2 regions of the Carnobacterium sp. FSL W8-0810 genome follow, and region 1 is predicted to be linked to the other one. Evidence: a T-box and tRNA genes for the amino acid it is inferred to sense, from the RefSeq annotation. Region 1 holds a T-box; the other holds one or more tRNA genes.
The links. A T-box is a leader RNA that pairs with one kind of tRNA and senses whether it is charged. The one in region 1 lies ahead of NST49_RS10730 (valine--tRNA ligase), so its partner is inferred to be a tRNA-Val.
Positions count from the first base shown of each region.

Region 2: it encodes a tRNA-Val, which carries the amino acid that the T-box ahead of NST49_RS10730 (valine--tRNA ligase) is inferred to sense. The anticodon was not compared.

Region 1 is NZ_JBBOWO010000001.1:2,219,251-2,228,340, forward strand. Features, by position in the region: gene NST49_RS10725 (bifunctional folylpolyglutamate synthase/dihydrofolate synthase) at 1-1,207, opposite strand, end outside; gene NST49_RS10730 (valine--tRNA ligase) at 1,404-4,049, opposite strand; T-box leader at 4,123-4,359, opposite strand; gene tpx (thiol peroxidase) at 4,412-4,903, opposite strand; gene NST49_RS10740 (redox-sensing transcriptional repressor Rex) at 5,030-5,689, opposite strand; gene NST49_RS10745 (amidohydrolase) at 5,856-7,451, opposite strand; gene thiI (tRNA uracil 4-sulfurtransferase ThiI) at 7,539-8,756, opposite strand; gene NST49_RS10755 (cysteine desulfurase family protein) at 8,789-9,090, opposite strand, start outside.
Region 2 is NZ_JBBOWO010000001.1:584,138-593,227, reverse strand. Features, by position in the region: gene rsmG (16S rRNA (guanine(527)-N(7))-methyltransferase RsmG) at 1-309, opposite strand, end outside; gene NST49_RS02870 (PTS transporter subunit IIC) at 827-1,843, shown strand; tRNA gene NST49_RS02865 (tRNA-Val) at 1,928-2,000, opposite strand; gene mnmG (tRNA uridine-5-carboxymethylaminomethyl(34) synthesis enzyme MnmG) at 2,210-4,099, opposite strand; gene mnmE (tRNA uridine-5-carboxymethylaminomethyl(34) synthesis GTPase MnmE) at 4,301-5,689, opposite strand; gene NST49_RS02850 (DUF3891 family protein) at 5,917-6,684, opposite strand; gene NST49_RS02845 (ASCH domain-containing protein) at 6,772-7,212, opposite strand; gene NST49_RS02840 (TraX family protein) at 7,229-7,828, opposite strand; gene NST49_RS02835 (3D domain-containing protein) at 8,228-9,040, shown strand.

The DNA of each region.
Region 1 (9,090 bases):
AGGCTACTAGTGCTTCTTGCCAATGATCGATCACGATTCCATTTCTCACTGTTAATTTTTTTAACTCTTCCGGTGTAGCTGCTCTAGGATAATCAAAGCTTGTAAGAATCAAGTAACTATTAGGTATAGTCTCCAATATATCAATCATCTCTTGGCTATTTTTATCCTGCATAACAGCCATAATGATATAAATATCTTGTTGAGCAAAATTCTTTTTTATCGTTTTCGCTAACGTATCCATTGCATGTTCATTATGAGCACCATCTAACACAAGAAGCGGTTGATCATTTATTTTTTCCATTCTGCCAGGCCAAAAAGTTTGTTTCAAGCCGCTGAGTATCTTTTCATGATTCACTGCTAATCCTGTTTCATGACTATAAACTCTTAGCGCTTCAATCGCTACAGCAGCATTTTCTACTTGATGATAGCCTAACATTCCAATTTGTATAGGACTAAGCCGGATAAAATCATCTTCAAATACAAATTGTTCTCCCCATGTAGGCAATGTTTGCCATTTTGTAACAAAAAAATCTTGGTCATACTTTAATAATAAACTATTCTGCTCTTCGGCTTTTCTTTCTATTACTTTTAAAGCCTCATCCTTAATTTTTCCCGTCACCACTGGAACACCAACTTTAATAATGCCAGCTTTATTTAAAGCAATTTCAGGCAATGTATCGCCAAGCAACTGCATGTGATCCATACCGATCGTAGTAATGACCGAAACAATGGGGGTAATGACATTTGTTGAATCAACTAATCCCCCTATTCCCACTTCTACAAGAACTACATCTGCTCGTCCTTCACCAAAGTAAATCAACATCATCATCGTTATAATTTCAAATTCGCTAGGCCCGCCTAATGCTGTTTTTTCTAATCCTTTTGCAAGTGGGTAAACACTATTAGCTAAACGTAAAATTTCATTATCTGGTAAAGGTTCTCCATTTACACTGATACGTTCATTAAACGTTTCTATATATGGAGATGTATACGTTCCAACTATTTGTCCATTTGCTTCCAACATGTTTCTTAAGAAAGCTAGTGTAGAACCTTTTCCGTTTGTTCCTGCAATGTGTATTGATTTAAATTTTCTTTCGGGATGATTTACTTGACTTAACATCCATTCCATTCGTTTTAATCCTGGCTTCTTCCCAAAAGTTCTAGTTGCATGAATCCAGTTTAGTGCTTCTTCATACGTAGTGAACATCATTTACCTCCACCTATTTTTCTATTCCCTATATTATTTAATTATAAACTACCTTAGTCATTTCAACCATGAAAATAAAGGGGCTCATTTAAATTTCGATTCTGTTTTTTCAATTGCTGCCCAATAATAAAGCGAGCAAAAGCTAAGAATCATCTTAGGTTTTACTCGCTTTAAAGTTATATAGCTCTAAAAAAAATTAAAGTTGATCTTTCAATACTTTTATACGTTCTGTTACTGCAACTTGTTTTTCAAGATAATCGACTTGTTTAGCCTTTTCAGCTTCAACTACTGCATCAGGAGCATTTTCTACAAATCTTTTGTTTGCTAATTTCCCTTCAACCCGTTTAACTTCTTTACTCCACTTGTCTAATTCTTTTTCAAGACGAGTGATTTCTTCTTCCAAGTTGATCAGACCAGCCAACGGCAAGTAGATTTCAGCACCTGTAATCACAGAAGCCATAGCTGTTTCAGGAGCTTCTATATCACTTGAAATCGTCAATGTTTCAGGATTACAGAATCGTTCAATATAAGAAGTATTGTCTTTCAAAAATTGTTCAATGGTTTGATCATTTGTTTTGATCAATAATTCGATTTTTTTAGACAGCGGTGTATTTACTTCAGAACGACTATTACGGACCGAACGAATCAGTTCCATCAGCACATCCATACCTTTAGTTGCTGCTTCATCAGATAATTCAGGGTGTACAACTGGGTAATCCGCTACTACCAATGATTCCCCTTCATGAGGAATATTTTCCCAGATCTCTTCTGTAACAAAAGGCATAATTGGGTGCAATAAACGTAATGTTTGATCCAATACATAAGCTAAAATACTTCTGGTCATTTGTTTCGCTTTTTCATCTTCTCCAAACAATACTTCTTTACTCATTTCGATGTACCAGTCACAAAAATCATCCCAGATAAAGTGGTACAAATGACGGCCTGCTTCACCAAATTCAAACCGTTCAAATAAGTCTGTTACTTTTTCAACTGTTTCATTTAATTTTGTCAAAATCCAACGGTCAGCAACTGTTTTTTCACCTGATAAATCAATTTGATCGACAGTAAAGTTTTCCATATTCATCAAGGCAAAACGACTAGCGTTCCAAATTTTATTAATAAAATTCCAAGCAGCATCCATTTTGTCATAGCTGAAACGAACATCTTGCCCTGGAGCAGAACCGTTTGACAAGAACCAACGTAGTGCATCAGCTCCGTATTTTTCAATAACATCCATTGGGTCAATTCCGTTACCTAGAGATTTACTCATTTTCCGACCTTCAGTATCACGGATAAGACCATGAATCAACACGTTGTTGAAAGGACGTTTCCCAGTGAATTCTAGACTTTGGAACATCATACGGCTAACCCAGAAGAAAATAATGTCGTATCCCGTTACAAGTGTGTTTGTAGGGAAATAACGTTTAAAATCTTCAGATTCTTCATCAGGCCATCCCATTGTAGAAAACGGCCATAATGCTGAACTAAACCAAGTGTCCAAAACATCTGGATCTTGCACCCAGTTTTCGCTATCTTCAGGAGCTTCCATTCCTACGTATAGTTCACCACTTGTTTTATGGTACCAAGCTGGGATACGGTGACCCCACCATAATTGACGTGAAATTACCCAATCATGAACATTTTCCATCCAACGCATATACGTATTTTCAAAACGTTCTGGCACAAAGTTCACTTTCTCTTCTGTGCCTTGGCTTTCAATAGCTTCTTTAGCCAATGGAGCCATATTTACAAACCATTGTGTAGATAATCTTGGTTCTACTACAACGCCTGTACGCTCTGAATGACCAACACTGTGTATCATTTTTTCAATTTTGATAAGTCGTCCTTCTGCTTCTAAATCTTTTATAACAGCTTTACGAGCTTCAAAACGGTCCATCGCTTCATATTTACCAGCTAGTTCATTCATTGAACCATCATCGTTCATCACATTGATCTGCGGCAAGTCATGGCGTTTCCCAACTTCAAAGTCATTAGGATCATGAGCAGGAGTAATTTTCACTACACCCGTACCAAAATCCATCTCAACGTAGTCATCTGCAACAATCGGAATTTCACGATTCATTAGTGGCAACATAACTGTTTTACCAATTAAATGTTGGTACCGTTCATCTTCAGGATGAACTGCAATCGCTGTATCACCCAACATCGTTTCAGGTCGCGTCGTAGCGATTTCAACTACTCCACTACCATCTGTTAAAGGATAACTCATATGATAAAAAGCACCTTCAACATCTTTATGGATCACTTCAATATCTGATAAAGCCGTTTTAGCTTTTGGGTCCCAGTTGATAATGTATTCTCCACGGTAAATCAATTTTTTATTGTACATTGTTACAAATACTTTACGAACCGCTTCAGATAATCCTTCATCTAATGTAAAACGTTCACGGCTATAATCAACTGAAATACCCACTTTTGCCCATTGCTCACGAATCACACTTGCGTATTCCTCTTTCCAATCCCATACCGTATCAATAAATTTATCGCGTCCAAGATCATAGCGTGAAATTCCATCCTCAGCAAGTTTTGCTTCTACTTTTGCTTGAGTTGCGATTCCAGCATGATCCATTCCCGGCAACCATAATGTATCGTATCCTTGCATTCTTTTTTGTCTAACGATAATATCTTGCAGAGTCGTATCCCAAGCATGACCTAAATGCAATTTCCCTGTTACATTGGGAGGCGGAATAACAACAGAATAAGCTTCTTTCGTTTTATCTCCACTTGGTTTAAATAGTCCTTTTTCTACCCATTTTTCATAACGACCAGCTTCTACTTCATTTGGTTGATATTTAGTAGACATTTTCAATTCATCTGTCATTTTATCTCTCCTTTACAATATCACTTAATAAATCTGAAAAACAAAAAAAGCATCCATCCTAATAATAAATTATTATTAGGACGAATGCTGTTCACTCGCGGTACCACCTATATTGCATACTTCTGCTATCTTCAAAAGTATACCTCTTAGTTCCATTTTTAACGGATCGTTACTCCGAACAAAGTTACTTTACTTTCACTTTGTCAGCTCCCAAGCTACCTTCATTTTACTGTGACTAAGAACTCTCAGCATCTGTTCTATTCTCTCAAAGTCAGCAAATAAAATTACTCCTCTTGTTCATTGCCTTTTATTTTTATATAGTAGCATTAAAAATGCTACTTTTCAATATGCATCTTTTTTAATCAACGTGCAGCTCTTGTCGCTTTGATAGCTTGATCATAATCTGGCTCACTAGACATTTCAGGAACGATCTCTTGATAAACGATCTCACCTCTAGGGTTGATCACAAAAACTGAACGAGCTAACTTTTCAAGCTCTTCCATAACCAAACCATAGGCCTCCCCAAATTCCAAGTTACTGTCATGCAGCATTTCCATTGAGATATCTTTTCCAGCACACCATTCAGCTTGTTCTTCTTTCGAGTTATTAGAAATAGTGATCAACTGGACACCATCTAGTTCGCTGGCAATTTTATTAAACTCTTTAGCTTGCAACGCACATACTCGCGTATCGATATCCGGGATTACACTGATTAACACAACTTTTCCAGAAAAGTCACTTAATTTAACTAGTTCATCTGCTAAATTTTCAACTTTAAAATCAGGTGCTTTATCTCCAACTTTTGGTTGGATCCCTTTTAACTTATACGGTGTACCTTTTTTCGTTATTTCCATATGAACACTCCCTATTCTATGCTTCCTCTTAAAATAGTATACGAAGAATCCTTTTTTAAAGCAACATTCCAGCACAAAACAAATGCCCCGGCAAATTACGCTAGCTTACTTTTTTTACCTGTAATCCTACTCTTCTTCACCTAAACTGGCTGGATAAAGAGCTTCATTTTGATAAACCATAGTAAAAATTTCGCTAGAAAAATCAATATACTTCATTTGAATATTATCCGGCACTCTTATTCTACCTGGGGCAAAGTTTAAAATAGAAGTGATACCTGCATCAATTAATTGTTCCACTACTTTTTGAGACACTTCACTAGGTACGGCACAAATGGCTGTACGAATTTGTTCTTTTATAATAAAATTCTTCATCTGTTCCATAGGCAAAATTGGCACTCCTGAAATTTCCTTTCCAAAATAACTTGACTCAATATCAAAAGCACCTTTGATGGTGATATTTTTTTCTTTTTTAAAATTATTTCTTAATATCGCTTTCCCAAGGTTTCCTGCTCCAACAAGTACAACGTTAATGATATTATTCACATTTAATAACTCACGAAAAACTTCCGTTACATAAGTAACTTCATAGCCGTATCCACTTCTGCCTAATTCACCAAAATGAGAAAAATCACGTCGGATCGTTGCAGAAGGAATCTGTGTCATCTGGCTTAATTCTTTTGATTTAACACGCTCTACACCAGATTCATTTAACTTTTTTAATGAACGGTAATAAATGGGTAATCTTTGTGCTGTTGCATTCGGAATTTGATGTATCTTCGTATTCATCTCCACATTTCTGCCTCCCAAGCTTTAATTTCTTTATTATCATATCATCTTTTTATCCTTAACTCAATATAATTGTGATATTAATCACAATTATATTGAACAAAAAAAGAAGATACGTATTTGAACTTCATCTTCTTTTTCTTTGTATTCAATTTTAAAGCCTACTTTATTTTTTTTGGTAAACAATTTTTCCATTAATCACTGTTTTTGAAACTTCCACTTTACTTAAATATTCTGGTTTCACTTTAAAAGGATTTTGTTTTAGAATAGTAAAATCACTTATATAGCCAGGTTTTATTTTTCCTCTAGAATCTTCTTTGTAGCCAGCAATTGCACTTCCAGTGGTGTACAAAGAAATTGCTTCATATACAGAAAGTTCTTCTTCAGGAAAATAACGTTCAGCTGTTTTACCTTCTCTCACAGTCCTAGTAACAGCTGCATGGATGCCATAAAAAGGGTTTGGGATTTCAACTGGCGCATCACTGCCGCCTGCAACCGGAAAACCGGATTCCTTTATACTCTTCCAAGCAAATACCAAAGGCGGATGGTTCTCGCCTAAAACATCTAATGCCCAAGGCAAGTCACTACTCATAAATTGAGGCTGTAGGTCAAAAACTAATGGTAAACTTTTAGCTTTCTTTAGTAATTCTTCATTTAGCCATGGAGTGTGAATCATACGGTCAAGTTGACCCGGTAATGGAGGGTATTCATTGAGTGTTTCAATTACTTTTCCGAAAGCTCTATCTCCTAATATATGAATAGCTACTGGCAACTTCGCTTTACGAGCTGCTTTTATTAAGTTTAAAAAAACCTCATCCTTTTGAACTTGAAGGCCGTAATGATTTGTTCCGGCATAAGGTTGACTCATCAATGCTGTTTGCGAACCAACTGTTCCATCATAAAAGATTTTCATTGCGCCTAATTCGATATAAGGATTGCCATCTAAAAAGATTCCATTAGAACGATTATACGCATGGAGTTCTTCATGATGAATCAATAAATGAACACGAAAGAGCATCTCTTTTCCTTCAATTACATCGTGGTACGTCTGCAATGTTCCTTCAAAACCATTAAAGTAATGCAAATCTTCAGAATGTCCGCCAGTTACTCCTTTTGACCACAAATCCTCAATAGCTAATTCTAAATACTTTTCTTGCTCTTCGGATGTAGCAGCCGGAAAAGCATTTATAGCTAAATTTGTCGCTTCATCTTTTAAAATTCCTGTTAGATTTCCATCAAGATCTAATTGTATCTCTCCACCACCATCATAAATTTGTCCATCTTTAAGACCAATTTTGTCGATCAATGCAGTATTAATGACTACATTATGATAATCAATTCGACGAACCAACAAGGGGTGTTGTGTCGTAAGAGTGTCCAACTCTGTTTTTGTAATAGGTGTCGAATCATCTTGCCATTCATTTTCATTGTATCCTTCAACAAACAACCATTCTTCAGGTGATAGTTGGTTAATTTTTTCTCGTATCTTACGCAAACTTTCTTGCTTACTTTTTGCTTGATTTAAATTTAACCGAGCAAGACTTTGTCCATACCATAATAAATGTAAATGACTATCTACAAAACCTGGAAATACTATCTCCCCTTTTAAATCAATTTCCTCGGTTATTTCTAAATGATATTGGTTTCTCAATTCTTCTTCTTCGCCCGTAGCTACAATAAATTCCCCATCAGTTATAACGGCTGAAACTGTGTCGTTTTCTCTTTCCATTGTAAAAAAAATACCTTTTTTCCATAACTTCACTTTACATCCTCCTGTCTTTTATATGCTTTTATAGAAAAAAAGACTAACCACAAGTTGTGTATTAGTCTTTTCAAAGTACAAACACTTTTATAACAAACTTGAAAAGTCAGCTTTTTGCTGTGCTTCTAACGTATCTCCCACTGTGATTTTAGTAATTACTAAACCATTCATGGCTCTTTCTATTAATCCCTCAACATCAAGTCGGCTTTCGTATTCACGAGCTTTTTCCAACTTAGGTTGTGTTTTAGGTGCTGGTGGAGCAAAAATGGTACAGCAGTCTTCAAATGGTTGAATAGATAATTCAAATGTATCAATTTTTTGAGCAATCTCAATAATTTCATTTTTATCCATTGAAACAACTGGTCGAATAATAGGCGTTGCTGTTACATCATTAATAGCTATCATGCTGTGCAATGTTTGTGAAGCTACTTGCCCTAATGATTCTCCATTGATGATCGCTAAACCTTTTCGTTCTTCACGTATACGATCAGTCAATCTCATCATCAACCGACGTGTAACCGTCATTAAATAGCCTTCTGGAACAATTTTCTTTATTTCTTCTTGGATTTCAGTAAAAGGTACTTCGATAAATTGAACACTGCCTGAAAAAGCAGCTAATTTAGCAGCTAGATCTTTCGCTTTTTGAAGAGCACGCGGACTAGTATATGGCGGGCTGTGGAAATGAACAGCTTCAACAGTTACGCCGCGTTTCATAGTCAAATAGCCAGCTACTGGTGAATCGATTCCTCCAGATAACATCAACATACCTTTCCCACTTGAGCCTACTGGCAAACCACCTGCCCCCAAAATCGTCTTGCTAGAAAGAAAGAATCCTTCTTTACGAATTTCCACGCGTAAGGTAATATCAGGCTTTTTCATATGAACTTTTATGCCTTCGATTTGGCTAAAGATCTCTGCCCCAAGCAATTGATTCATATCATTCGTATCTAACTCATAATCATGATCTGAACGTCTAGTAGCAATTTTAAATGTTTTTCCTTCTGAATAAAGTTCTTTTATCATTTCTACTGCAACTTTTTTTACAAGTTCAATATCTCTTTCCAAACGTCTAACTGGAGAATACGTTTGAATTCCAAAAATAGAACGTAATCTTTCCAATACAGCATCGCTATCGGCACCATTTAATTCTAAATGCATGCGGTCACGTTCGCCATGTACTTTCAGCTCTTCAAAATCGCTTAAAGCAAATTTAACATTTTGAGCCAATTGACTGATAAAAATCCGTTTGTTTTTACCTTTTGTTGACAGTTCACCATAGCGTATCATTACTTCATCGTATTGCATGTGTTGCTTACTTCCTCTCTGTCAATCTAGATTTATTTTATATCTTTAAATTGTTGATACAAGAAATCAAATTCTTTCATAAAGACTTTTGCTTCTTCTAATGTATTAGTATCTGTTAAACTCACCCGTATTGCGCTAGTAGCGATCTTTTCTGGAACATTCATTGCTACTAAAGTACTGGATGTCGTACCCTTGCGACTAGAACAGGCACTTGTTGTTGAAATGTAAATGTCTTTTTTCTCGAAAGCATGCACCATTACTTCACCTCTTATCCCTTTTAAAGCAAAACATAAGATATGCGGAGCGCCTTCTTTTTGGGAGAACACTGAAACTT
Region 2 (9,090 bases), 1.6 Mb from region 1:
TAATGAATCTACTATTGTGACTTCTAATTGAGGAAACATAATCTTTAGGGGGATGCTTGGAAACCCGGCACCTGCACCTACATCGCATAGGCTTTGGACCCCATTCTTAAAATCCACATACAAACCAGCTGTAATAGAATCATAAAAGTGTTTTAAATACACTTCTTCTTTTTGCGTGATTGCAGTTAAATTAATTTTTTCATTCCATTCTTGTAGTAGTTTAAGGTATTGATCAAATTGTTCCATTTGCTTCTCAGTAACCGTCATTCCCTTATCTTCAAGGGCTTTTTTAAACTCTTCAGGATTCATTAACTCAACTCCTTTTTACTATCGTGAAACACTTTTATGTTTCACAAATCCATCTTTTTAACTGTATAACAAATTGGCTAGAAGTGCAATGCTTTACCGCACTTTTTAAGCTCCTTAAATAGATAAACTTTTAAAAAAAATAAACATTAAATGAGAATACGTTAAAAAAAATTAGAAATAAATGATAAAATCCGTTGACATCCTCGCGTAAGGTTGTTAGAATATTGGAAATAGTCAGAAAACAATTATGAAAAGGAGATGTTCAATATGAAAACTACAACTTTTAATTCATTCAACACTCGTTCTCAATTGAACGGTTCTTTAGTCATTATTAACTTATTAATTTAGCAAAGGATTCGAACTATTCATTTAGTTGAGTCCTCGTTTGCGTACTCGGGCTCAATCATCGGTTAGATGAGACAAGCCTGTATACAAAGGCTTGTCTTTTTTGTTTGGTTGTTTTGTAAGAGAAAAAATGTTAGACGACTATTAAAACTAAACTATGGAGGCTGGAAAAATGAAAACTTATCTATTAGATCGAATGTATAAAGCATCATCAGGGATCGCAAATGCTATTTTTGTAACGATTGGGATCGGTCTACTATTAGAAACAATCGGAAACATGACTGGCCTTACTATTTTAGTTATTATCGGAACAGCTGTTAAAATGTTGATGGCTCCTGCAATTGGTGCTGGTATTGCAGTTATGTTGGGTGGAAATACTCTTACGATCTTTAGTGCTATGGCTGCTGGAGCAATCGGTGCTGGAGCTATTCAAACGACCGCGGATGGCATGATCACTATTGCCACTGGTGAACCGATTGGCTGTCTAATTGCCGCAACGATCGCTACTTTTGTTGGAAAACGTATTTCAGGGAAAACTCCATTAGACATGATGGCTATTCCTATTACTGCAGTCTTAGCTGGTGGTATAGCTGGTTATTACTTAAATCTTGTTATCGCTCCATTCTTAAATATCGTTAGTGCTTTTATCTCTGCTTCAGTTGCTGATTCTCCGGTTATTGGTGCAGCTGTTATTTCAGTTGTCGGTGGCTTAGTGTTGATGTCTCCAGCTTCTTCAGCTGCCATTGCTATCGCATTAAATCTTGATCCGGTTTCAAGTGCAGCTATGCTGGTGGGAACAACTAGTATGTATATTGGTTTTTCATTTGTCTCTATGCGTCAAAATAACCTTGGTGGATTCTTAGCCCAATTTGTTTGTACGCCAAAAGTACAATTGCCAAATATTGTTAAAAACCCTCGAATTTTGATTGGTCCCACTCTTGCTGCTGCAGTAGCTGCGCCTATTTCAACTGTTGCTCTAGGATTTACAGCTCCGAGTGCTTTAGGAGGATTAGGTTTTTGTTCTTTGATTGCTCCATTAAACATTTTTGTGTCTCAAGGAAGCGGATCTTTTGCTATTTATATCATTACTGCATGTTTGGTCCCTATCGCGATTACTATAGTAGTGAATAAAGTATTAGAAAAAGCTAGTTGGTTACGTAAAGGAGATATGGCTTTAGTAGTAGAATAATCTGATGGATACTACTAAATTTGCATCTCAATGAAAAGTAAAAAGAGAGAAAAATCCTTTACAGATTTTCCTCTCTTTTTTTGATGGTCCCTACTGGGCTCGAACCAGCGACCCCTACCTTGTCGAGGTAGTGCTCTCCCAACTGAGCTAAGGAACCTTTATTTACTTCTACACCAATCTTTAATAAATATACCTCAAATAATTCATTCCGTAAATATAGATTTACAAAAACAATTTTTATGAATTTATATTTCCCAGGAAATACTAATAGAAAAACACGACTAATTATATATACAAAAATAGCCTTACAATTAAGATGTTGCTTAATTGTAAGGCTATTTTTCATTTTTATAGCTACTTAAAAAATTAAACTTTAGCTATTTTCCCTTGTTCTACATAAACCATTAAAATCGAAATATCTGCTGGATTCACACCACTAATACGGCTAGCTTGGGCAATTGTTTCAGGCTGAATTTTAATCAGCTTTTCCTTTGCCTCTGTAGCGATACCATTGATAGCAGCATAATCAATATTTTCCGGTATACGTTTATTTTCCATACGTTTTAATTTATCCACTTTTTGAGAAGCTTTAGCGATGTATCCTTCGTATTTCACTTGAATTTCTACTTGCTCTTCTACAGCTATTGGCAGTTCATAATCACGAGGAACAAATGCTAAAAGGTCTTGGTAAGACACTTCCGGACGACGTAGGAAGTCTTTAGCTAAAATACCATCTTTCAAAGGCGCTTGATTTTTTTCAGTTAAATAAGTTTGAATCTCAGTAGTTGGTTTCAAACGAATAGAGCCTAAACGTTCTAGTTCTCCTTCAAGCTGAGCTTTTTTCACTAAGAATGTATTGTAACGTTCTTGTGAAATCAATCCAATTTGATGCCCTATTTCAGTTAATCTAAAATCTGCATTATCATGACGTAAAAGCAACCGGTACTCTGCACGAGACGTCAATAAACGATAAGGTTCATTCGTTCCTTTAGTCACTAAATCATCAATCATAACTCCGATATATCCTTCACTACGTTTCATAACAAAGGGTTCTTTTCCTTGAACTTTAAGTGCTGCATTGATACCAGCCATAATTCCTTGTCCAGCAGCTTCTTCATAACCAGAAGTTCCATTCATTTGTCCAGCAGTGAATAGATTTTCAACTACTTTTGTTTCTAAAGAGGGACGCAATTGATGCGGCGTAACCACATCATATTCAATTGCGTAACCTGTACGCATCATTTCAGCATTCTCTAATCCTTCAATGGAGTGCAGAATCTCTTGTTGAACATCTTCTGGAAGTGATGTTGATAAACCTTGGACATAGACTTCTTCTGTGTCGCGTCCTTCAGGTTCTAAAAACAATTGATGTCTTGGCTTGTCGCTAAAACGAACCACTTTGTCTTCAATAGACGGGCAGTAACGAGCTCCTACTCCTTCAACAATCCCGGTAAACATCGGTGCACGATGCAAGTTGTCTTGGATTTTTTGATGAGTTGATTCATTCGTGTACGTTAACCAGCATGATAATTGATCTTTTAAATAAGCACTGTTTGGCGTTTCGTAACTAAAATGATTTGGTTTTTCATCCCCAGGTTGTTCTTCAGTAACGCTATAATCAATCGTTGAGGATTTAACTCTAGGAGGAGTCCCAGTTTTAAAACGATTTAATTCAAATCCATTTTCTAATAAACTTTCTGATAGTTTAATAGACGGTTGTGAATTGTTTGGACCAGAAGAATATTTCAGTTCGCCGATAATGATTTGGCCACGTGAAGATGTACCTGCAGTTAAAATAACAGCCTTAGAACGATAAATAGCACCAGTATTTGTAATGATTCCTTTACAAATACCATCTTCAATAATCAATTCTTCAGCAATTCCTTGTCTTAAAACAAGGTTTTTAGTTTCTTCAATAGTTTTTTTCATTTCATTTGCATACATAAATTTATCCGCTTGAGCGCGTAAAGCTCTAACTGCGGGTCCTTTACCCGTATTTAGCATTCTCATTTGGATATACGTTTTATCGATATTACGTCCCATTTCACCGCCAAGAGCGTCGATTTCTCGAACTACTACTCCTTTAGCAGGACCTCCGATTGATGGGTTGCATGGCATAAAAGCAACCATATCTAGATTAATGGTAATTAAAAGCGTTTGGCTTCCCATTCTTGCTGCGGCTAATGCTGCTTCTGATCCAGCATGACCTGCACCAACAACGATGACATCAAAATCTCCAGCTTCGTAATGATTCATTTAAACAGTCCTTTCTTTCGTATCTTTCTCTTTGTTTATTTATGTCGAATTTATTTTTTGTTTTATTCATTGAGTTGAGTGACTTTTAGTTGAGCTGCGTGTCTCATCCTCTCGAGAAAAAGATAAAACTTCTTCGGGGGAAAAAACCCCTACGAATTTTTCCTGTTTTCTTGTCGAGGATAAACGAGACACTCCACATCCTTATTTTCCTAGACAGAATTGGCTGAATAATTGAGTTAGGAGTTCATCTTGGACGCTGTCTCCTGTGATTTCACCTAATAGATCCCAACAACGTGTCATATCTATTTGAATCAAATCAACTGGCATGCCCATTTCTACTCCGCTGATAACCTCATCTAATGCAGCTTCTGCATCGTTTAATAAAGCGATATGACGCACATTAGAGACATAAGTAGCGTCTCGCTCACCTGTTTGGCCTGTAAAGAAGAGGTCTGCTATTTTCTTTTCTAAAACATCTACACCAGATTTAGATAAAATAGAGGTTTTCACAATACTTTCTGGTTCTACTAACTGTTCTAATTCATTTAAATCTAATTTATTTGGTAAATCGATTTTATTTAAAATAACAATACGATTATGGTGATTCGTTGCTTCAATTAAAGCTTTATCTTCTATTGTTAAAGGTTCACTTTGATTAAAGACTAATAAAACTAGATCTGCATCACTTAAGGCTTGGCGGCTTCGTTCTACACCAATTCGTTCAATAATATCTTCTGTTTCACGAATACCTGCTGTGTCTACAAGTTTTAACGGAACGCCTCTAACACTGATATATTCTTCAATCACATCTCGGGTTGTACCGGCAATATCGGTAACAATAGCTTTCTCTTCATCTAACAGATAATTTAATAAGCTAGATTTACCAACATTTGGCCGCCCAATAATTGCTGTTGCCAATCCTTCTCTTAAAATCTTTCCTTGACTAGCGGTTTCCAATAATTGTTGAATGGATGCTTTAACTATTTTAGCTTTTTCAATCAATAATTTTGACGTCATTTCTTCAACATCATCGTATTCAGGATAATCAATATTTACTTCTACTTGAGCTAAGGTATCTAATATTTCTACACGTAAGTTACGAATCAAATGAGATAAGTTCCCATCTAATTGCTTCAACGCAACATGCATAGCTCTATCTGTTTTAGCACGTATCAAATCCATTACTGCTTCTGCTTGAGACAAATCAATTCGTCCATTTAAGAAAGCCCGTTTAGTAAATTCACCGGGTTCTGCTAAGCGAGCTCCATTTTGTAAAACACATTGCAAGACTTGATTGACAGATGTAATACCACCATGACAATTAATTTCAACAACATCTTCTCTAGTAAAAGTTTTTGGCTCACGCATAACCGATACCATCACTTCATCAATTACTTCATTTGTCTTAGGATTTTCAATGTGACCATAGTGAATTGTGTGACTTTGTTGTTCAGTCAATGCTTTTGAACCAGATCTATATACACGATCTGCTATTTCAATAGCTTGTTCACCACTCAACCTTACTATTCCTATTGCTCCTTCACCAGGAGGCGTTGAAATGGCTGCAATTGTTTCAAATTCTAATGTCAAGCTCGTTCACTCCTTCTATTTTTTTGCACGAAAAAAGTGCCCACTCCACCCTTTTGCTCTTTACAAAAGGAATGGAAAGCACTTTGACTACTTTTATCATTCAGATAAGATTATTTAATTTTTAATGTTTCAGTTAATTTGTTGTTCCGTTAAGACTATACAAGTTCTCTAACTAATTGTCAATAACTTCGTCAGAATTTATTTTATACTCTTGTTGTCAATCTATCTTACTCTTTTGGTCGAATATTGATCGTTATTTCTTCGTATTCAGCTTGATCGTAACTATCTAAAAGACCTTTTTCTGCAATAACTGTTTTTGAAACTATTTTTTGAACCAACGTACTGGTAATTGGTGTTTCAAAAGGAAAAACATCCAATGCAATCGTCTGTTCATCTACCCACACAGGTTTCATAGTGGGCTCTGCTAAACCCAGTTCCGAAGATAATGAAAGACCCTTTTTAAAGAATGGGTTAATTGTCTCTTGCGTAGCTCCTGGTTCATTAACACAAGCAAACACAGATATCGTATCTCCTAATGCCAGTAAAGCATAATGAAAATTAAATATGCCCTCATCAAAATTATCCAATGTGGCAATAATTCTTTCTTTTCGTTCTTCTTCTTGTTTAAGAAAAGCTTGTGATTCTTCTGAAGAATCTTTTAAAAAGAACTGAATGTAATGTCTGCTGCATAACAAAGCTGCATATCGGTCAACTTTTTCAACTGCATCAATACCATACGTATAAAAAATAACTTTCGGTGCTTTTGGAAAATCAAAAAGGGAGTATGGAACTTGTTTTTTATCATTCCAAAATGGAGTTCTGTCGAGATTTTCCCAGCCATAGTCATGCATACGAATAGCATAATCCACTGATTTTCTTAACTGACTTCCTTGAAAAAGCCCTGATTCCCATTTAGTCATAACATCTCCAGCAAATTGAGCATGGTGCATTTGTTCAATCATAACAAAATCATTTTCACGTTCTCTAATAATCATAATGATACATCCTTTCAACTTATTCTGTTTTTAACTATACTCTTTCATCCTGTTACTAGTTAGTATACCACTCTTTTAAAGAAGCTTTTATTTATAAATTACTTCAAATTCTACACATACGACAGGGATATTATCATGAAACATCAATCCGCTTTTCTTATAGCCATTTTCAAAAAAAGTTTTATGTACGTTTCTCCAGTATTCTAAAGAACGGTCTCCTTCTCCTTCTTTGAATGCATGTTCTTTGGATACATCTTGAAAAGGAACAACTGATACTTTAGTTGTTTTTGTGATACAGACTGCTTCTTCATCCGCATTTAATATAATATTTAACTCACCTTCTTCAGGCAGAGCTTCATTTTCTAAAGCATATTCTTCAAACGCAGAAGCTGTAGCCGTTTTTATTTTTTCAAAAGTTAACCGCGCCAACTCGTTTGCTTCTACTCCATAACTCCAAGCATTATAAGTTGTGTTCTGGTATTCAGGGTGAATTGAGATAAGCTCACTCCACATTTGTTGTGCGTTCATAACTATCATTCCTCCTTTATATAGTAGCTTTAATAATTAATAAGATTACTTGATGCAAAGGGTAATACAGATAGCCAAAAACTTTGGGTATCTTTTTACTACAGCTATAGTTCTCTATTAATAGTAGAAAAAGTGCTAAAAGCGCAAAAATTTGTAAAGATGAACCTATGAATAAATGCAGAACCAAAAAGAATAAGGCACCTATTTTCTTGTTCACAGATACCATACAATAAATAGACCAACCTAATAAAAAGCCATAAATTCCATATTCACAAAAGTAACTCAATAACAATGCTATACCAAAAAAGCGTTTATCTTTAACAGAAAGCGCAACTAAAGCTAGCGTAAACAATACGTTAAAGGTTGTTCCAGAATACAGGCTAATTGGAATAGTGAGCACACCCGTACCGATCAATTGGAACACATATTTTTTAAAGTTTCTGGTATGTTCAGTACCTTGAACAGTTGTATAGAGAAAACACGGGAACGCGATTCTTCCTATAATACGCAACCAAATAAGTTGAGGGAACAGGTAATAACCTATATGATCCATTGTCATTGTAATAATTCCAATCCATTTGATCGCATTGACTTTATCATAACTTTCTTTTGACATTTCATCCCTCCAATTGCCGAAATCAAGCCATTGTAAGCATTTTACCATTAAAGAAAAAGAACCTAAAGGGCTAATGTCTCTTATTCTTAAATGAATCAAAAGGGAGACTAAAATGACAAATTAAGTCATATTTTACGTTAAAATCCACTTTTTGTATTCTTTTAGTAAAGAAACTCTTCAAATAATACAGAAGTAATAAGAAACCATGACGAATGACGAAAAGCACTTCTCTTTTTTTTTTACCGTGGTAGGATAGCAATTGTTGAAGGAACGACTCCTTCATTTCTTATAGAGCTTAGAGCTCATATCTAACATTGTCGCTCAGAATCCACAGCCAACTTCTTTATACCTTATGTAGGCGAAAAACTATTTTTACAAAACAAAGGAGATCAAAAAAAAATGAAAAACTTTAAATCGAAATTTTTTGTAGCAAGCGCAACTTTAGCTTTAACAGGTGTCATGGCTGTTACAAATCCAACTGAAGCTTCCGCAGCAGAATATACTTCTAGTACTTGGGAAGCTCGTACAGTAAGTGAAATCAAACAAGACATTAAAAGTACTGAAGATGGAAGCACTGAATACACTATCCAATGGGGTGATACATTATCATCTGTAGCATTAGCAACTGATTTATCTATTACTGACTTAGTAGATGTTAATGATATTAACAATGCTAATACTATTTATAGCGGCAATACTATTTCTTTATCTGCGGACCATTCAACTGTTACTATCGAAACAACTGAAGAAACTAAAAGCTATGATGTTAGCGATTCTGAAGTTGTAGAAGTAGAACCTACTGTTGAAGAAGAAACTCCTGTAGTAAAAGAAACTCCAGCTGAAGAACCTGAAGTTGTAGAAGAAGTAGTAACAACTGAACCTGCTGTAACAGAAACAACAGAAGCAGAAACAACTTCTGCTCAATCTGGTAAGACAGTTACAGTTGAAGCAACAGCTTATTCTACAAACCAACCTGAATTATCAGACACAACGGCAACTGGAATCAACTTGAATGAAAATCCAAATGTTATTGCTGTTGACCCAAGTGTTATTCCTTTAGGATCAACGGTTTATGTTCCAGGATACGGTACTTTTATTGCTGGAGACACAGGTAGTGCTATTAACGGCAACCGTATCGACGTGCATATAACAGATTTAAACCAAGCATTAGCTTTTGGTAGACAAACAATGGAAGTTCAAATTTTAAATTAATCACGCTAAATTAAATTTAACTTATTCTTAACCCCCAATTTCGAATAGTT